One region of the Bacillus sp. C-3-6 genome, then DNA from elsewhere that is predicted to be linked to it. Evidence: predicted binding sites of a transcription regulator. Region 1 holds the regulator's gene; the other holds the start of a gene.
The links. The regulator Rex, encoded in region 1, represses fermentation and respiration genes when NADH is low (regulators of the CRP and FNR family bind a similar motif). The targets are predictions, from matches to a motif close to TTGTGAAATATTTCACAA.

Region 1 (7,931 bases):
TTGCAAGAGTGTCGACACCGCGAAGCATCGAACGACGTGCTTCTTCACTAAATTTAATATCTTTTGCCATAATAATTGACCCCCTTGGATTTTTTAAGATTTATATAATTAACCGATAACTGCTAAAATGTCACTTTCACGTAAAATCAAGTAGTCTGTACCTTCATATTTCACTTCAGTACCTGCATATTTTGAGAAGATGATAAGATCACCTGCTGCTACCTCTAAAGCAACACGCTCACCATTTTCAAGCACTCGACCAGTACCTACTGCAACAACTTTACCCTCTTGTGGTTTTTCTTTTGCAGTATCTGGTAATACAATACCACTTGCTGTTTTTTCTTCTGCTTGAACAAGCTCAATTACAACGCGATCACCTAATGGCTTTAGCATGAACAATAACCTCCTCATTTTGTATGTAAATTTTATTTATTAGCACTCAAGTCATCCGAGTGCTAACACACTTATAATAATAAATAATCTCAATTTCTTTTGCAAGTAAAAAAATCATAATTTTTTCGCAAATTACTATATAAACTTTCTATATAGAATACTGCCTTTACTATATGAATCGTTGTTTCCCCTACTCGTATGTTACAATATGAAAGACACCCTAAGTTGTTTTCGCTAAACGTACAACTTTTTCCTGTCTCCTACTTTAATTTCAAATACGGATTTACAAAAAAATCATAATTCGAATGAAAGTTTATATCGTAGATAACATATTTACATGTTATCCTACCTCATCTCATACACTAGAGTTAGAAAGGATGGTTAAACTATTTGAAGAAACAATACTGGTGGATTATCGTTACATACATTTTAATGCAGTTATCTGGAATTGTTGGATTACCACTTCTCCTAAAAACAGGACTCTATGATAATAGAGGATTTACCATGGAGGAAAAAGGACAAATCATAACGGGACACTGGGCAATTATTAGCTTCTTTGTTGCATTATGTATCGTACTTTGGTTACTTAGAACAGACATTCGTGACAGGCATTTAGATGCAATGCGCTCTTCTGTTCCAGCTACTATTGGATGGATTTTCATCGGCTTCTTCTTGGCTTTCTTTTCACAAATAGTTGCCGGTATGATCGAGATGCAGCTGCTAGGAATTAAACAAGGTTCAGAAAATACAATGAAACTGATGGAAATTGCAAGAACGACACCTTGGTTCCTTATTGTCGTATCTATAATCGGACCTATCTTGGAAGAAATCGTATTTAGAAAAATTTTATTTGGTACACTTTATAAGAAGTTTAACTTCTTTATTGCAGCTATCATTAGTTCGCTTGTATTTGCAGCAATCCATTTTGATTTTACTCACTTATTGGTATACACTGCTATGGGGCTCGTATTCGCCTTCTTATATGTGAAGACGAAGCGTATTATCGTTCCGATTGCAGCTCATGTTGCGATGAATACATTAGTCGCTATTGGGCAAATTTTTATGAGCAATGAGCAAATTCAAGAAATGATTAAAGAAGCTGAAAAAATGCAAGGCTTTATCGGAGGATTTTTTGTATGAGAAACTCACCATTGTTCATGGCTGCACTATACTTCCTTCTTGGATGTATCTTTACACGCTTCGCCATTACGAACGTAACAGATACAATCTGGAATGTGTGGACAATACTATTTGCAGTTATGGCAACAATTGATTTTAATTTGGCACTTCGCCTTATATTAGTTAAATTCACAAAGAAGAAACAATAATAAAACGCAGAGGTCGCTTCCTCTGCGTTTTATTGTGGATAGTTTTTCAAAAAGTAAACTAATGTTTGTAACTCTACAGCTAAATCAATATGATGAATTCTAATATTCTCTGATACGTTTAATCGTGCTGGTGTGAAATTCAAAATACCATGCACGCTCGTTTCAGCTAATCTATCTGCTACAGCTTGTGCTACTGTAGCCGGTACTGTTAATATTGCCACTTGTATATCATTTGATAATCTCTCTTCTAATTCATCTAAATGGTATACAGGAATGCCCCCGATTTCTGTTCCAACTTTCTCTTCACTAACATCAAATGCCATTTCAATTTTTGTATTATTGTTTTTCGTGAAATTATAATGTAAGAAAGCGGTCCCTAAATTACCTACTCCAATAAGTGCTACACGCGTTATATCATCTTGATCAAGTGTTTCGCGGAAAAATGATAATAAATAATTTACGTTATATCCATATCCCTTTTTCCCTAACGCTCCAAAATACGAAAAATCTCTTCGTATTGTTGCGGAATCTACTTTTACCGCTTCACTCAATTCGGCCGATGAAACACGCTGCTTACCAGAAAGAGATAAGTTTTGGATAAATCGATAGTATAGAGGCAATCTTTTAGCAGTGGCTTGTGGAATCTTTTGCTGATCCATATAACCTCTCCTCTCTTCCTATCTTTATTCATATACTTTAATCAAATACAGAAGTTTAGCACTCATTAAATTCCTTGTATAATAAAGAGAAGAAGTATTCTCTCTTATTTTAAACTATACACTATTTTTAGTATGATTGAGAAATATAAACATGGCAAAGTTAAGAAATTATTTGAGGTGAAAACATTGATTTTATTACAAGTAAATGGACTTTCGAAATTATACGGTGCAGAAACAATTCTTGCAAACATAAAATTGGAAGTACAAACAAAAGATCGTATCGCATTAGTTGGAAGGAATGGAGCTGGAAAATCTACATTATTAAAAATTATCGCTGGTGAGTTATCACATGATGGTGGCGAAATTATAAAACCGAAAGATGTCTCAATCGGGTATTTAGCTCAAAATACCGGCCTAGAAACGTCTTTAACAATTTGGGATGAAATGCTAACCGTCTTTACCCACTTACAGCAAATGGAGACAAAACTTCGAAGGCTTGAGCAAGAAATGGGAAAAGAAGAAAACTTTTCAAACGAAGCTATATATGAAAGATTGTTAGCTGATTATGACCAATTGCAACTCAATTATAAAGATCAAGGTGGATATCAATATGAAGCGGATATTCGCTCCATTTTAAGCGGCCTTGGCTTCCCAGTTGAAACGCACCAGACGACGATTTCTACTTTAAGCGGTGGGCAAAAAACAAGATTAGCTCTTGGGAAATTATTATTAACAAAACCAGACTTACTTATTTTGGACGAGCCTACAAACCATTTAGACATCGAAACATTAACATGGCTTGAGCAATATTTACAAGGTTATCCTGGCGCAATATTAATCGTTTCACATGACCGTTATTTCTTAGACAAACTCGTTACACAAGTATATGAAATTTCGAATAAAGAAAGCAGACGATTTGTTGGTAACTACAGTAAATATTTAGACTTAAAATCAGCATTATATGAGCAAGAAATGAAACGTTACGAAAAACAACAAGATGAAATCGCAAAACTTGAGGACTTCGTTCAAAAGAATATAGCTCGCGCCTCTACAACGAAACGTGCTCAAAGTCGCCGTAAACAACTAGACAGAATGGAATTATTAACGAGACCATTAGGGGATTCTAAGTCAGCATCATTCCACTTCGATATTGAAAAGCAAAGTGGAAATGATGTTTTACAAGTAAAGGATGCAACCATTGGCTATGATGAGGACCCTATAATTGAAAACGTAACTATGCGCTTAACTCGCGGAGATAGTGTTGCTTTAGTTGGTCCAAACGGAATTGGGAAATCCACATTATTAAAATCTATTGTGAATAAGTTACCACTATTAAATGGCGATGTTTCTTTCGGATCAAATGTATCTGTTGGTTATTATGATCAAGAACAAGCAAACTTAACATCTTCTAAACGGGTTTTAAATGAACTATGGGATGAATATCCACTGCAACCTGAAAAAGAAATCCGTACTATACTCGGGAACTTTTTATTTACAGGAGATGATGTACTGAAACCAGTATCTTCCCTTAGTGGTGGACAAAAAGCTCGATTAGCTCTTGCGAAACTTATGATGCAAAAGTCAAATTTATTAATTCTGGATGAGCCTACGAACCACCTTGATTTAAATAGTAAAGAGATTTTAGAGAATGCTTTAATTGATTATCCAGGGACTCTTCTATTTGTCTCACATGACCGCTACTTTATTAACCGTGTAACAACGACTGTGGTTGAGTTATCAACAGAAGGTGCACAGGAATATTTAGGGGATTACGATTACTATGTGGAGAAGAAAAATGAAATGATTGAACGCGCAGCATTTGAACAACAAGAACAGCAAGAAAATCAGGCACCTGTTCAAAAAACTGTAGCTCAAGAAAAATTAAATTATCTCGAAGAAAAAGAGCGTAAACAATTAGAACGTCAACGCACTCGAAAAATTGAAGAACTAGAACAAAACATCGTAAACTTAGAAGAAGAAATTGCTACGTTAGAAGATCAACTTTGCTTACCAGAAATATATGCAGATTATGAAAAAGCGAGTGAAATTACAACTAAAAAACAAACGCTACAAGAACAACTTGAAACGTGTATGGCAGAGTGGGAAGAGCTACATGTATAAGAGTATTTAAATAAGGAAGATGTCTCATCAGTCATGATTTTTGACTATGTGACATCTTTTTTCTTTAAGTACATAAATAATTTTTTGAATATATCAATGGTAACTCGGAATATATCAACCATTTTTCAAATACATCTATCGTAACCCTATATATATATAAACGATTCGACACGAAATATCGATTTACCGACAAGGATTGACAACATCAGCACCCTCTATAATAGAAGGATATTTCAAAATGTTTTTCAGGGATATCTTCTTACTTTTTATTTCCCAAAAAACAATATATTCAAAGGTCAGACTTCATCTAGTTTATCCACAAACTTATACACATATCCACCTTTATAAAATAGCTATCAAAACAACTTTTCCACATTACCCACAACTAACAAAAAAGATATCAACACTTTATATACACAACAAAACCCACATTATCAACAGATAATATGGGTTTTATCCACAAGCTGTGGTTAATTATGTGCATAACTATGCTTCAATATCTAATCCTGGATTCGCATTTAAGGCTAACGTTGCACGCTTGCCTTGTTCATACGCAATTGTCCCTGCCGCTGCAATCATTGCTGCATTATCTGTGCATAAAGATAGCGGTGGAATAATTAGTTCAATGTTTTCTTTTTGTGCAAATTCTTCTTCTAATCGCGCACGAAGTCCTTTATTAGCAGCTACTCCACCAGCAAGAAGTAATTGCTTTACATTATAAGCCTCTGCTGCACGAGCTGCTTTCGTTACAAGTACATCTATTACACTTTCTTGGAAACTTGCCGCTAAATCTTCTGGTTTAATTTCTATACCACGTTGTTTCGCGTTATGCACAGTGTTGATAACTGCTGATTTCAATCCACTAAAGCTAAAATCATATGAATCCGGTTCTAGCCATGCACGAGGCAAATCAATTGTTGGTTCTCCTTCATGTGCAAGACGATCAATATGAGGACCACCTGGATATGGCATAGATAACGTACGAGCTACTTTATCATACGCTTCTCCAGCTGCATCATCTCGCGTTTCACCAATTACTTCAAATGAACCATGTTCTTTCATATAAACAAGTTCTGTATGCCCACCAGATACAACAAGTGATAATAGCGGGAATTGAACTTCTTTTACTAAACGGTTCGCATAAATATGACCAGCAATATGATGAACACCGACTAGCGGAATATCATGTGCAAAAGCTACTGCCTTCGCTGCATTTACCCCAATTAGAAGTGCTCCTACTAAACCAGGCCCTTCTGTTACAGCAATTGCATCAATATCATCAAATGTGATGTTTGCTTCTTTTAAAGCTTCTTCTAACACAACTGTAATTTCTTCTACATGATGACGGGATGCAATCTCTGGTACAACCCCGCCAAAACGTTTATGACTTTCGATTTGTGATGCAACGACATTCGCAATAATTTCCGTTCCATTTTTAACAACCGCTACCGCTGTTTCATCACAGCTTGTTTCAATCCCAAGTATAATCGTATTTTTTTCCATTATATATTCACCCACATTACAAGACCATCTTCCTGATTGTCTGCATAGTATCGTTTACGAATTCCACCATTTTGAAATCCATATTTTTTGTACAACTGCTTTGCTACTTCATTTGATACACGTACTTCAAGCGTCATTGTTTTTACCCCTAGTTCTTTCGCTTCTGAAATAACTGCTTTCAATAAGGCATCTCCTAATTTTTGACCTCGGTATTCTGGCAAAATAGCTATATTTGTTATATGTGATTCATCAATAATTATCCACAATCCACAATATCCGATTACACGACCATCTTTTTCTAACACAATATAATGTGCATGTTCATTCATCGTTAATTCACGGTGAAAGGCATCTGCAGTCCAAGGAGTTGAAAAAGACACTTCTTCAATAGCTACAATTTGAGCAATATCATCAAGTTCCATCTTTCTAAATATCATATCCATCTTCTGCAAGGCCCCTACTTGTTTTGACTTTCTAACCACTTTGTTTCAGCTTCAGCTAAACGAAGATAGCTCGGAACAAACGTATGCACATCTTGTTCTTCTTTTTGTAACCCTAAGAATGCTAGCTCACTTGGTCTTGGATTATTTTTAGTAAAAGGAGCGAATACAGCTTGATCACCTAAATGTTCTATAATTATTTCTTTATGCAATTTAACATCATTACCGATAAATAAAACAGGCTGTCCTTTATCTTTTAACATTTGCAACCAGTCCACAATAAGAATAATTCGGTCTTCTTCTATTGAAGTTAACTGCTCTCCTTCATATGTATATAATCCAGTATAGATTTGCCCACGTCTTCCATCAAATAAAGGACAAATTAATCCATTAAAGTTAGCACCGTTTGCAGCTACTACCTCTAAACTTGATACACCTACAATTGGTATTTGAAGTGACCAAGCTAATGTTTTTGCCGCTGTCACGCCTATGCGAACACCTGTATATGATCCAGGTCCAGCAGCTACTACGATTTTAGTTAATTCCTTCGGTTTTACACCACATTCTTTTAACAGTTGCTCTACAGCTGGCATAAGACGTACAGAATGGTTTTTCGTCAAATTTGTAATAATTTCCCCAATCACGTTTCCTTCCTCAATAAGGGATACACCCATTACGTAATTTGAAGTATCAATTGCTAGTACTTTCATCTTGTAATAGCTCCTCACATAATCTAATATAGCGATCTCCAATTGGCTCGAGTATAATTTTTCTTGCGTCATCTCCCGCATGGAATAAACTAATTTGTAACTTTTCATTCGGTAAATATGCTTCTATTAAATGAGCCCATTCCACTACCGTAATTCCTTCACCGTAGAAATACTCATCAAAGCCTAAGTCCTCTTCGCTTTCTGCTAAGCGATACACGTCCATATGATATAGCGGTAATCTTCCTTTATATTCTTTAATAATATTAAAGGTAGGACTATTTACAACTCTTTTCACTCCAAGACCTTTTGCTAGTCCCTTTGTAAAAGTCGTCTTACCAGCTCCAAGATCTCCTTCTAAAATAATTACATCTTGCGCTTCTACGAGTTCACCTAGTTTTTCTGATAATCTTTGTGTTTCCTCAGAAGATTTTGTTGTTACTTCATATTTTCTCACAGACTTCACCTACTTTACTCACAATGTTCTCTGCTCTTTATTATACAGGTTTTGAATATATAAAAAAGTCCTTAGGATTTGTCCTAAGGATAGTTTGACTGTCTTTATTAGTTTTTTGTTAAAACAAATAAAAAAATACGAAACAACTTGTTTCGTTCTTTTCTTTATATAAAATGGCGGTCCCGACCGGGGTCGAACCGGCGATCTCCTGCGTGACAGGCAGGCATGTTAACCACTACACCACGGGACCATTTGGTTGCGGGGACAGGATTTGAACCTGCGACCTTCGGGTTATGAGCCCGACGAGCTACCGTACTGCTCCA
Region 2 (7,931 bases), 1.1 Mb from region 1:
ATAGTCGCTCATGAAGGGGGAACATAAGCTATGTCTATGAAAATCAGTGAGAAAAAATTTAATGATCGCGTTGGTGATGGAATTCAAGATTCGTTTATGCGCGGAGCAGTTTCTTCTGCACAAACGCGTTTATATACGAATCGCTTAAAAGCCGCAGATGAATTAGGAAACTGGGAAGAGTGGCGAGAACTAGGTGAACAAATTCGTCAACATACGTTAGAAAATCTTGATTATTATTTAATGCAGTTAAGTGAAAATGTATCAAAAAGAGGCGGACACGTGTACTTTGCGAAGACGAAAGAGGAAGCAGCAAAGTATATTCAAGACGTTGCCAAAAAGAAACAAGCGAAAAAAGTAGTAAAATCAAAGTCGATGGTAACAGAAGAAATCAGTATGAATCATGCGCTTGAAGAGATTGGCTGTGAAGTGTTAGAGAGTGACTTAGGAGAGTATATCTTGCAAGTAGATAACGATCCACCTTCACATATTATTGCACCTGCACTTCATAAAAATAGAACGCAAATTCGCGATGTATTTAAAGAAAAGCTAGGCTATGAAAATTCTGATGACCCGTATGAAATGACAAAGTTTGTTCGTAAACAACTTCGTGAGAAATTTATGGATGCAGAAATTGGTGTAACTGGTTGTAATTTTGCTGTTGCAAATACTGGCTCTCTTTGTTTAGTAACGAATGAAGGTAATGCAGATCTTGTTATGTCAATTCCGAAAACACAAATTGCGGTAATGGGTATGGAACGTATGGTTCCGACAATGGAAGAATTAGATGTTTTAGTTGGTTTACTATGTCGTAGTGCAGTAGGTCAAAAATTAACAAGTTATGTAACAGTAGCAGGACCAATTCAAGAAGAGGAAGTTGATGGACCTGAAGAATTCCATTTAGTTGTTGTTGATAATGGTCGCTCTCAAATTCTGGGATCTGAATTCCGTTCAGTATTACAATGTATTCGTTGCGCTGCTTGTGTTAATGTATGTCCTGTATATCGTCACGTTGGTGGACATTCATATGGATCGATTTACTCAGGACCAATCGGTGCGGTATTAACACCGCTTCTAGGTGGATATGATGATTACAAAGAGCTTCCTTATGCATCTAGTTTATGCGGAGCATGTACAGAAGCTTGTCCAGTAAAAATTCCATTGCATGATTTATTATTAAAACATCGTCAAGTTATTGTTGAGCAAGAAGGTCGTGCACCACTTGCAGAAAAACTAGCGATGAAAATGTTTAGTATGGGTGCTTCTTCAGCTGCTTTATATAAAATGGGATCAAAAATGGCACCAGCGGCAATGAGTCCATTTACATCTGGTAATCGTGTATCAAAAGGTGTTGGACCACTTAAAAACTGGACGGATATTCGGGAATTCCCAGCTCCAAGTAAAGAGCGATTCCGTGATTGGTATAAAGATCATAAGAAAGGCGGGGATAAATAATGACAGGATTAATTCAAAACCGTGATGCCTTTCTAGATAACATTGCAAAAGAACTTGGGCGCGCGCGTAAAACAGAAGGTGTAGAGCGACCAGTATGGAAAAGTAATGTGAATATAGAAACGTTAAAAGATTGTTCACAAGAAGAATTACTAGAAGTGTTTAAAAAGCAATGTACAAACATTCATACAACTGTAGTAGAAACGACAAATGACCGATTAGGTGAAGACCTTCAAAAAGTAATCATGGAAAACGGCGGTGGACCTATTTTATTATCAGCAGATGAGCGTTTTGATGCATATGGTTTAACATCTTTATTTAAAGAAGAACTTCCAAAGCGAGACGTTGAAGTAAACGTATGGGATCCAGAGAGAAAAGACGAAAATATGCGTTTAGCTGAAAAAGCGAATATTGGTATTGCATTTAGTGATTATACATTAGCTGAATCTGGTACAATTGTTGTACAAAGTCATAAAGGGCAAGGACGTTCTTTACACTTTTTACCGACTGTATATTTTGCTATTATTCCACGTGAAACACTTGTGCCTCGTATTACACAAGCAGTTCAGGATATGAACTTACGCGTAGAAAATGGGGAGACAGCGGCATCTTGTATTAACTTTATTACAGGGCCAAGTAACTCGGCTGACATTGAGATGAATCTTGTTGTCGGAGTACATGGACCATTAAAAGCAGTATATTTCATCGTATAAAAGAGGGGAAAGCAGGCCAGAAAATGGCCTGCTTTTTAGTAGAATAAAGGATAATATGAAGTAGAAGTTCTCTCCTTTTTTTGCTATGTTTTTTGGGAAAGGAGAGGAAGGGATGTTCACTTATTTATATGCACTGTTAGCAGGGATGGTGTTTGGTTCTTTTTTTATGCTAGTTGCGATGAGGGTTCCATTAGGTGCGTCTATTATTACCCCGCGTTCACATTGTTATTATTGCAAATATGTGCTAAGGCCAAAAGAACTAATCCCCATCATTTCATTTTATATACAAAGAGGCTGTTGTACGAATTGTAAGAGGAAAATTCCAATTATGTATGTAGCATTTGAATGTATAACAGGAAGTATATTTCTTCTTACCGTGTATATGATTGGAATAGAACGAGAGCTTATTATCATTTTATCCCTTTTTTCGCTACTTCTTATTATTTCAGTTACAGATTACTTATATATGTTAATTCCTGATTGTATTTTAATTTCGTTTGCCGTGTTACTCATTCTTGAAAGTGTTTTTGTACAATTAGTTACTTGGACAGATAGTATAGTTGGTAGTGGTGTTATATTCATTTTGTTATATTGCATGCAAAAGATATATCCAGAAGGGCTTGGCGGAGGTGATATAAAACTACTTTCGTTACTTGGGTTTATAGTAGGAGTGAAAGGCGTTTTTATCATTTTATTTTTAGCATCTTGTTTCAGTCTTTGTTTCTTTGGGGTGGGTATCGTATTAAAACGTATAGAAGTACGAAAACCAATTCCATTTGGTCCTTTTATTAGTCTTGGGGCAATATGTTATGTATTGGCCGCATATTCAAATTAGAGAGGGAATAGAAAATGAACGTATATATGGATGATCAAAGAAGTTGCCCGTTCGGGTATGTGCCCGCAACTACAGTAGAATGTGCTTTGCAAATGGTTCGGGATTATGATGTGAATATTCTTTCCCTTGATTTTAATATGGGGTGGGGAGCAAAAAATGGACTGGATTTTGTAGAAGCTTTTTGTACAGAGGGGTTATATGTAAATGAAATTCACCTTCATACGAATGATGTCATCGGTATGCACAAGATGAAACAGAGAATGGATAAGGGAAAGGAAGAAGGAGAAATTAATCCTCACCTTGTTGTTAAATACGTGGGAAGCTAAAAACTCCAAAGTAAAACTTTGGAGTTTTTAATGTTTCATATGTGCTTGTAAAGGAATAATCTCTTCTTGTTGAGCTGCTGCGATTTCAGTTTCTTCCTGTTGAATTTCAGGTGTTTTTTTTGTTAAGTAGTGGTATACCATACCGACAAATACTGATCCGCCAATAATGTTACCGATTGTAACAGGAATTAAGTTATGAATAGCACCTGAAAAAGAAATTGTCTCAGGATGTGGTGAAACTAAAGATAAAGCAAAGAGTGACAAGTTTGCAATACTATGTTCGTAACCAGATAAGAAGAATGTGAAAACAAGTAGCATCATGACCATTATTTTTGCCGTGTCGCCTTTAACCTGAGATGGTAAGAAGCAAGCAAGACATACGAGCCAGTTACATAAAATGGCTTTAAAGAATAACTGCATTGTAGGTGTGTTCATCTTTCCTTCAACGACTTTATTCATTAAGTGACCGTGATCAATTGCTTCAAAAATTCCAGTTGCGTAAAATAGTAAGGCAAAGAATAACGCGCCGGCTAAGTTACCTGCATAACAAGCAACCCAGTTACGAAGTGTATCAGAAATCGTTGTTTCTTTTCTTAAAGTTGCTACAGTAAAGTACATTGTGTTTCCAGTAAACAATTCAGCACCGCCATATATAATAAGTACGAGAGCAATCCCGAAAAACATAGAAGTAGCTAAATAAGTTGCTGGTGAATCTGCAATGTGAAAAAAGTTACCTAATTTAAAACATAGTACAATAATAAAACCGATATAAATACCCGCAAGTGCAGCACGAATGAAATATTGCATTGGGTTTGTATCTAGCATTTTCTTTTTGCTTTTAGCCAGTTTGACAACATAATCTAGTCCTTGTTCTAGCATGAGTAATACGCTCCTTTAGTAAATCTTCTATAAATACTCCTTATATGAATAAAGTACATGGAATTGTTCTCACTTTCAATAAGTTTGTGCAATGTTTCACAAAAAGGACATACATACGTTAAGAAAACGTTTACAAAAGGTAGTATAATGGAATTTTTTCTGGACATTGAGAGGAAGAAAGGAAAAAGAAAAAGCGCTGTAATTACAGCGCTTTTTCGTCTAAATTCTTTTCTACTTTTACTTCTACTTCTTTTGAGAAGAACCAACCACCAACTGCGATTCCGACTAATACAATCCAGAATGTAAGCTTCCACGGAGTGGATTCTGGGAATGAATGTGGAATTACATTTAATGCAGGGTGTGCTAATGTATAAACTGCTAGCTTCACACCAACCCAACCTACAATTAAGAATGCTGCAGTTTCAAGTCCTGGTTTACGTTTTAAGATTTGTACGAATGCAGTTGCTGCAAATCGCATAATGATTAATCCGATAAGTCCACCTACAAAGATAACAACGAATTGCCCAGTATCTAGACTACCAATTGTACCTAATCCTGTTTTTGGTAAAGTCATTGCTAGTGCAACCGCAGCTAAAATTGAATCAACTGCGAAGGCGATATCAGCAACTTCAACTTTAAATACAGTCCACCAGAAGTTCTCTTGTTTTTTCTTTGCTTCTTTTTCTTCTGTTTCTTCATCTGTATTCTTTTTCACATATGTTTTAAATAAGTGATTACCAGCGATAAACATAAGGTAGATGGCACCGATTGCTTGCACTTGCCATACATCGACTAAGAACGAAATCATAAATAACGATCCAAATCGGAAAACAAATGCCCCCGCTAATCCGTAAAATAGTGCTTTCTTTCGTTTTTCTTCTGGTAAATGTTTTACCATAATTGCAAGAACAAGAGCGTTATCAGCCGCTAAAATCCCTTCAAGTGCAATTAGGATGAGTAATACCCAACCATACTCCAATAATAATGATACATCCATGTACATTCTCCTCTCATCTCTATAAGTTCTAAATAAGTGAAGAATTTCCCCACTATTTAGTTTCCCCATACTCCTGCCTATTAACTTTGGAAGAATTTGGAAATGAATGCAAAAAAGACCTCTGCCGTTAATAGGCAAAGGTCTTGCTAGACATATGTAATAAAAATGCCAACAAAGCCGGAAGAACTAAGTTCTACGTAATGACGACTTTGTTTCCAAGAAATATTCTTGGACGCTACTCCCCTTTGGAGATATGTTATTGTATTCTCATTATATGGATAATTGATACGGTTGTCAACCTGTTAAAATATCTTCATTAGGATATTTTATTTTCCGGTTCTTTTTACGAGCAAATGAAAAAGCCAATGTTAAAGGACCCATTTTCCCAAAAAACATCATAAAGATAATAATAGCTTTTCCGATTATAGTTAAGTGGGGTGTTAAGTTCATACTGAGGCCAACAGTGCCGAATGCTGAAAATACTTCGAAAGCACTCATCAATAGAGGAACTCGCTCAGTAATACTCAAAATTAAAATAGCAAAAAAGATAAATGAAATGGAAATAATAGTAATGGTTAATGATTTGACAATGAGAGTATTTTTAATGGATTTTTTAAATACGACAATATCCTCTTGTTCTTGTAAAAATTTAAATACGCCAAAAAATATGATTAAAAATGTTGTTAACTTAATCCCACCACCCGTTGAAGCACTACCAGCACCAATAAACATAAGGAGCATCATTAATAGGAGGGAAGGTTTTGACAATGTAGAAATATCAACAGTATTAAACCCGGCAGTTCGTGTTGAAATTGCTTGAAAATAAGAGGCCATTCCTTCTTCAAATGGGGTAAAACCTCTCATAGAAAGGGAGTTATGGAACTCGAATATAAAAATAAAAAGGGTAGAAATAATGTTGACGATTAGAGTAGAAGTGAGCATAAGTTTTGAATGTAGTGTAAGGTTTTTAAAGTTTTTCTTTCTTTTTATGTCTACAATTACTGTAAAACCAATTCCACCTAAAATGATGAGAGAGGAAATGACGAAATTGACAAGAATGCTATGAGAATGGGACATTAAATTATCGTTCCACACAGAAAAACCAGCATTGTTAAAGGCTGAGATTGAATGGAAAAAACTATAATAGATCCCTTTGGCAACCCCATATTTGGGTACCCATTCAAAAGAAAGAATTAAAGTAGCGATACATTCGACTGTAAAAGAGAATAAAAATAATGCTTTGGCAAGACGGATAACGCCGCCGATATTCGTTTGATTTAATGCTTGTTGTAATAAAATACGGTTTTGAAGACCGATTTTTCTTCCGAGCATAATAGCAATTAAGACCGCAAAGCTCATAATGCCAAGCCCGCCAACTTGTATAAGCGTTAAAATGACACATTGTCCAAATAAAGTAAACACTTTTCCAGTATCCACAACACCAAGTCCAGTAACAGTACAAGCGGAAACGGTTGTAAATAAGGCATCGAGCCATGAAATGGACGTTGTCGTAGCAATTGGCAGTTTTAATAAGCATGTGCCGACAACTGATAATACAATAAAAGATAAAGTAAGAACGCGGGGAGGGCTCATGCTAATATTAATCCGTTTCATGTCACATATTGCTCCTTTCGTTTTGCTTTGATTAGTATGTGAAAAAGCACTATTATGTATGTTGAAAATAGAAAGAGGCAGATAATATCTGCCTCTAAGCCATATGTTATATTATTATCCACGTAATTGTTGTTGAGCTAAAGCAACAAGACGTTTTGTTACTTCACCGCCAACTGAACCGTTAGAACGAGATGCTGTATTAGAACCTAAGCTTACACCAAATTCTTGTGCAATTTCATATTTAAATTGTTCAAGCGCTTGTTCTGCACCTGGAACTAATAATTTGTTTGTTTTTACCATGTTGATACACATCCTTATGAGTAGTCCAGTTCAGCTAAGTTCTTATCTAAACTGGTAACGTTATTTTATGTGGAAATGACATACTCATACGCGGAAGTAATCGGTGCGATTAGAAGTTCTTGGATAGAAAAAAAGAGTAGCAAATTTGCTACTCTTTTTTCAGTATTGTCGCTGTACCTTCCACGACAATATCATCCGATTGATTATATATGTTTGTTTGCAACGTGATGATTTTTTTATCGTCACGCTTCTTAATAACCTCTGCCACAACGCGAAGTGTATCACCGATTTTGACAGGGGCACGGAATGAAACATTTTGGGATAAATAAATCGTATTTTTGCCTGGGAGTTTCGTTCCAAGGATGGTAGAAATAAAACTCGAAACGAGCATACCGTGAGCAATACGTTCTTTAAACATTGTCGTTTTTGCAAAAGAATCTAAAATGTGAATAGGATTCACATCTCCAGTCAATTTTGCAAAATTGATAACATCTTCATCTGTAATTGTTTTTGTAAGGGATGCTTGATCACCGACTTGAATCTCATCATAACGAAGCTCCGGAACAGTTTGTGCTTCTTGAAATGGATTCATTTTGTCCTCCTTCTTTTCCATATCGAAAAATGTTAGCCATCTTGATGTAGTAGGAGGAAGAAAGAGTTTTGTTTGTGCTGCAGTTAGCTCCCACATTTTTCTTATTTGATGGAAGTAAATAGATTTTTTGAGTTTTCCTCGAACTTTTTTGCGAGTTCCAACTGTTTTGACTTGAACTCTTCCAAAAAACCCTCTAACTGTTTTTGAGCCTCTTCACGTTGTAATT

Region 2: the regulator Rex is predicted to act here: its motif matches at 4,287-4,304, upstream of ACW0JX_RS06695 (formate/nitrite transporter family protein).

What each region holds. Positions count from the first base shown of each region.
Region 1 is NZ_CM137247.1:248,812-256,742, reverse strand. It holds gene groL (chaperonin GroEL) at 1-70, opposite strand, end outside; gene groES (co-chaperone GroES) at 109-393, opposite strand; gene ACW0JX_RS01495 (CPBP family intramembrane glutamic endopeptidase) at 784-1,533, shown strand; gene ACW0JX_RS01490 (YdiK family protein) at 1,530-1,721, shown strand; gene ACW0JX_RS01485 (redox-sensing transcriptional repressor Rex) at 1,751-2,380, opposite strand; gene ACW0JX_RS01480 (ABC-F family ATP-binding cassette domain-containing protein) at 2,567-4,501, shown strand; gene tsaD (tRNA (adenosine(37)-N6)-threonylcarbamoyltransferase complex transferase subunit TsaD) at 4,988-6,004, opposite strand; gene rimI (ribosomal protein S18-alanine N-acetyltransferase) at 6,004-6,447, opposite strand; gene tsaB (tRNA (adenosine(37)-N6)-threonylcarbamoyltransferase complex dimerization subunit type 1 TsaB) at 6,462-7,154, opposite strand; gene tsaE (tRNA (adenosine(37)-N6)-threonylcarbamoyltransferase complex ATPase subunit type 1 TsaE) at 7,135-7,608, opposite strand; tRNA gene ACW0JX_RS01455 (tRNA-Asp) at 7,783-7,858, opposite strand; tRNA gene ACW0JX_RS01450 (tRNA-Met) at 7,862-7,931, opposite strand, start outside.
Region 2 is NZ_CM137247.1:1,300,618-1,308,548, forward strand. It holds gene ACW0JX_RS06670 ((Fe-S)-binding protein) at 1-14, shown strand, start outside; gene ACW0JX_RS06675 (LutB/LldF family L-lactate oxidation iron-sulfur protein) at 31-1,452, shown strand; gene ACW0JX_RS06680 (LutC/YkgG family protein) at 1,452-2,162, shown strand; gene ACW0JX_RS06685 (prepilin peptidase) at 2,275-2,997, shown strand; gene ACW0JX_RS06690 (cyclic-phosphate processing receiver domain-containing protein) at 3,012-3,323, shown strand; gene ACW0JX_RS06695 (formate/nitrite transporter family protein) at 3,351-4,202, opposite strand; gene ACW0JX_RS06700 (TerC family protein) at 4,405-5,199, opposite strand; yybP-ykoY riboswitch at 5,290-5,455, opposite strand; gene ACW0JX_RS06705 (TrkH family potassium uptake protein) at 5,494-6,813, opposite strand; gene ACW0JX_RS06710 (alpha/beta-type small acid-soluble spore protein) at 6,928-7,113, opposite strand; gene ACW0JX_RS06715 (MaoC family dehydratase) at 7,262-7,705, opposite strand; gene phaP (polyhydroxyalkanoic acid inclusion protein PhaP) at 7,807-7,931, opposite strand, start outside.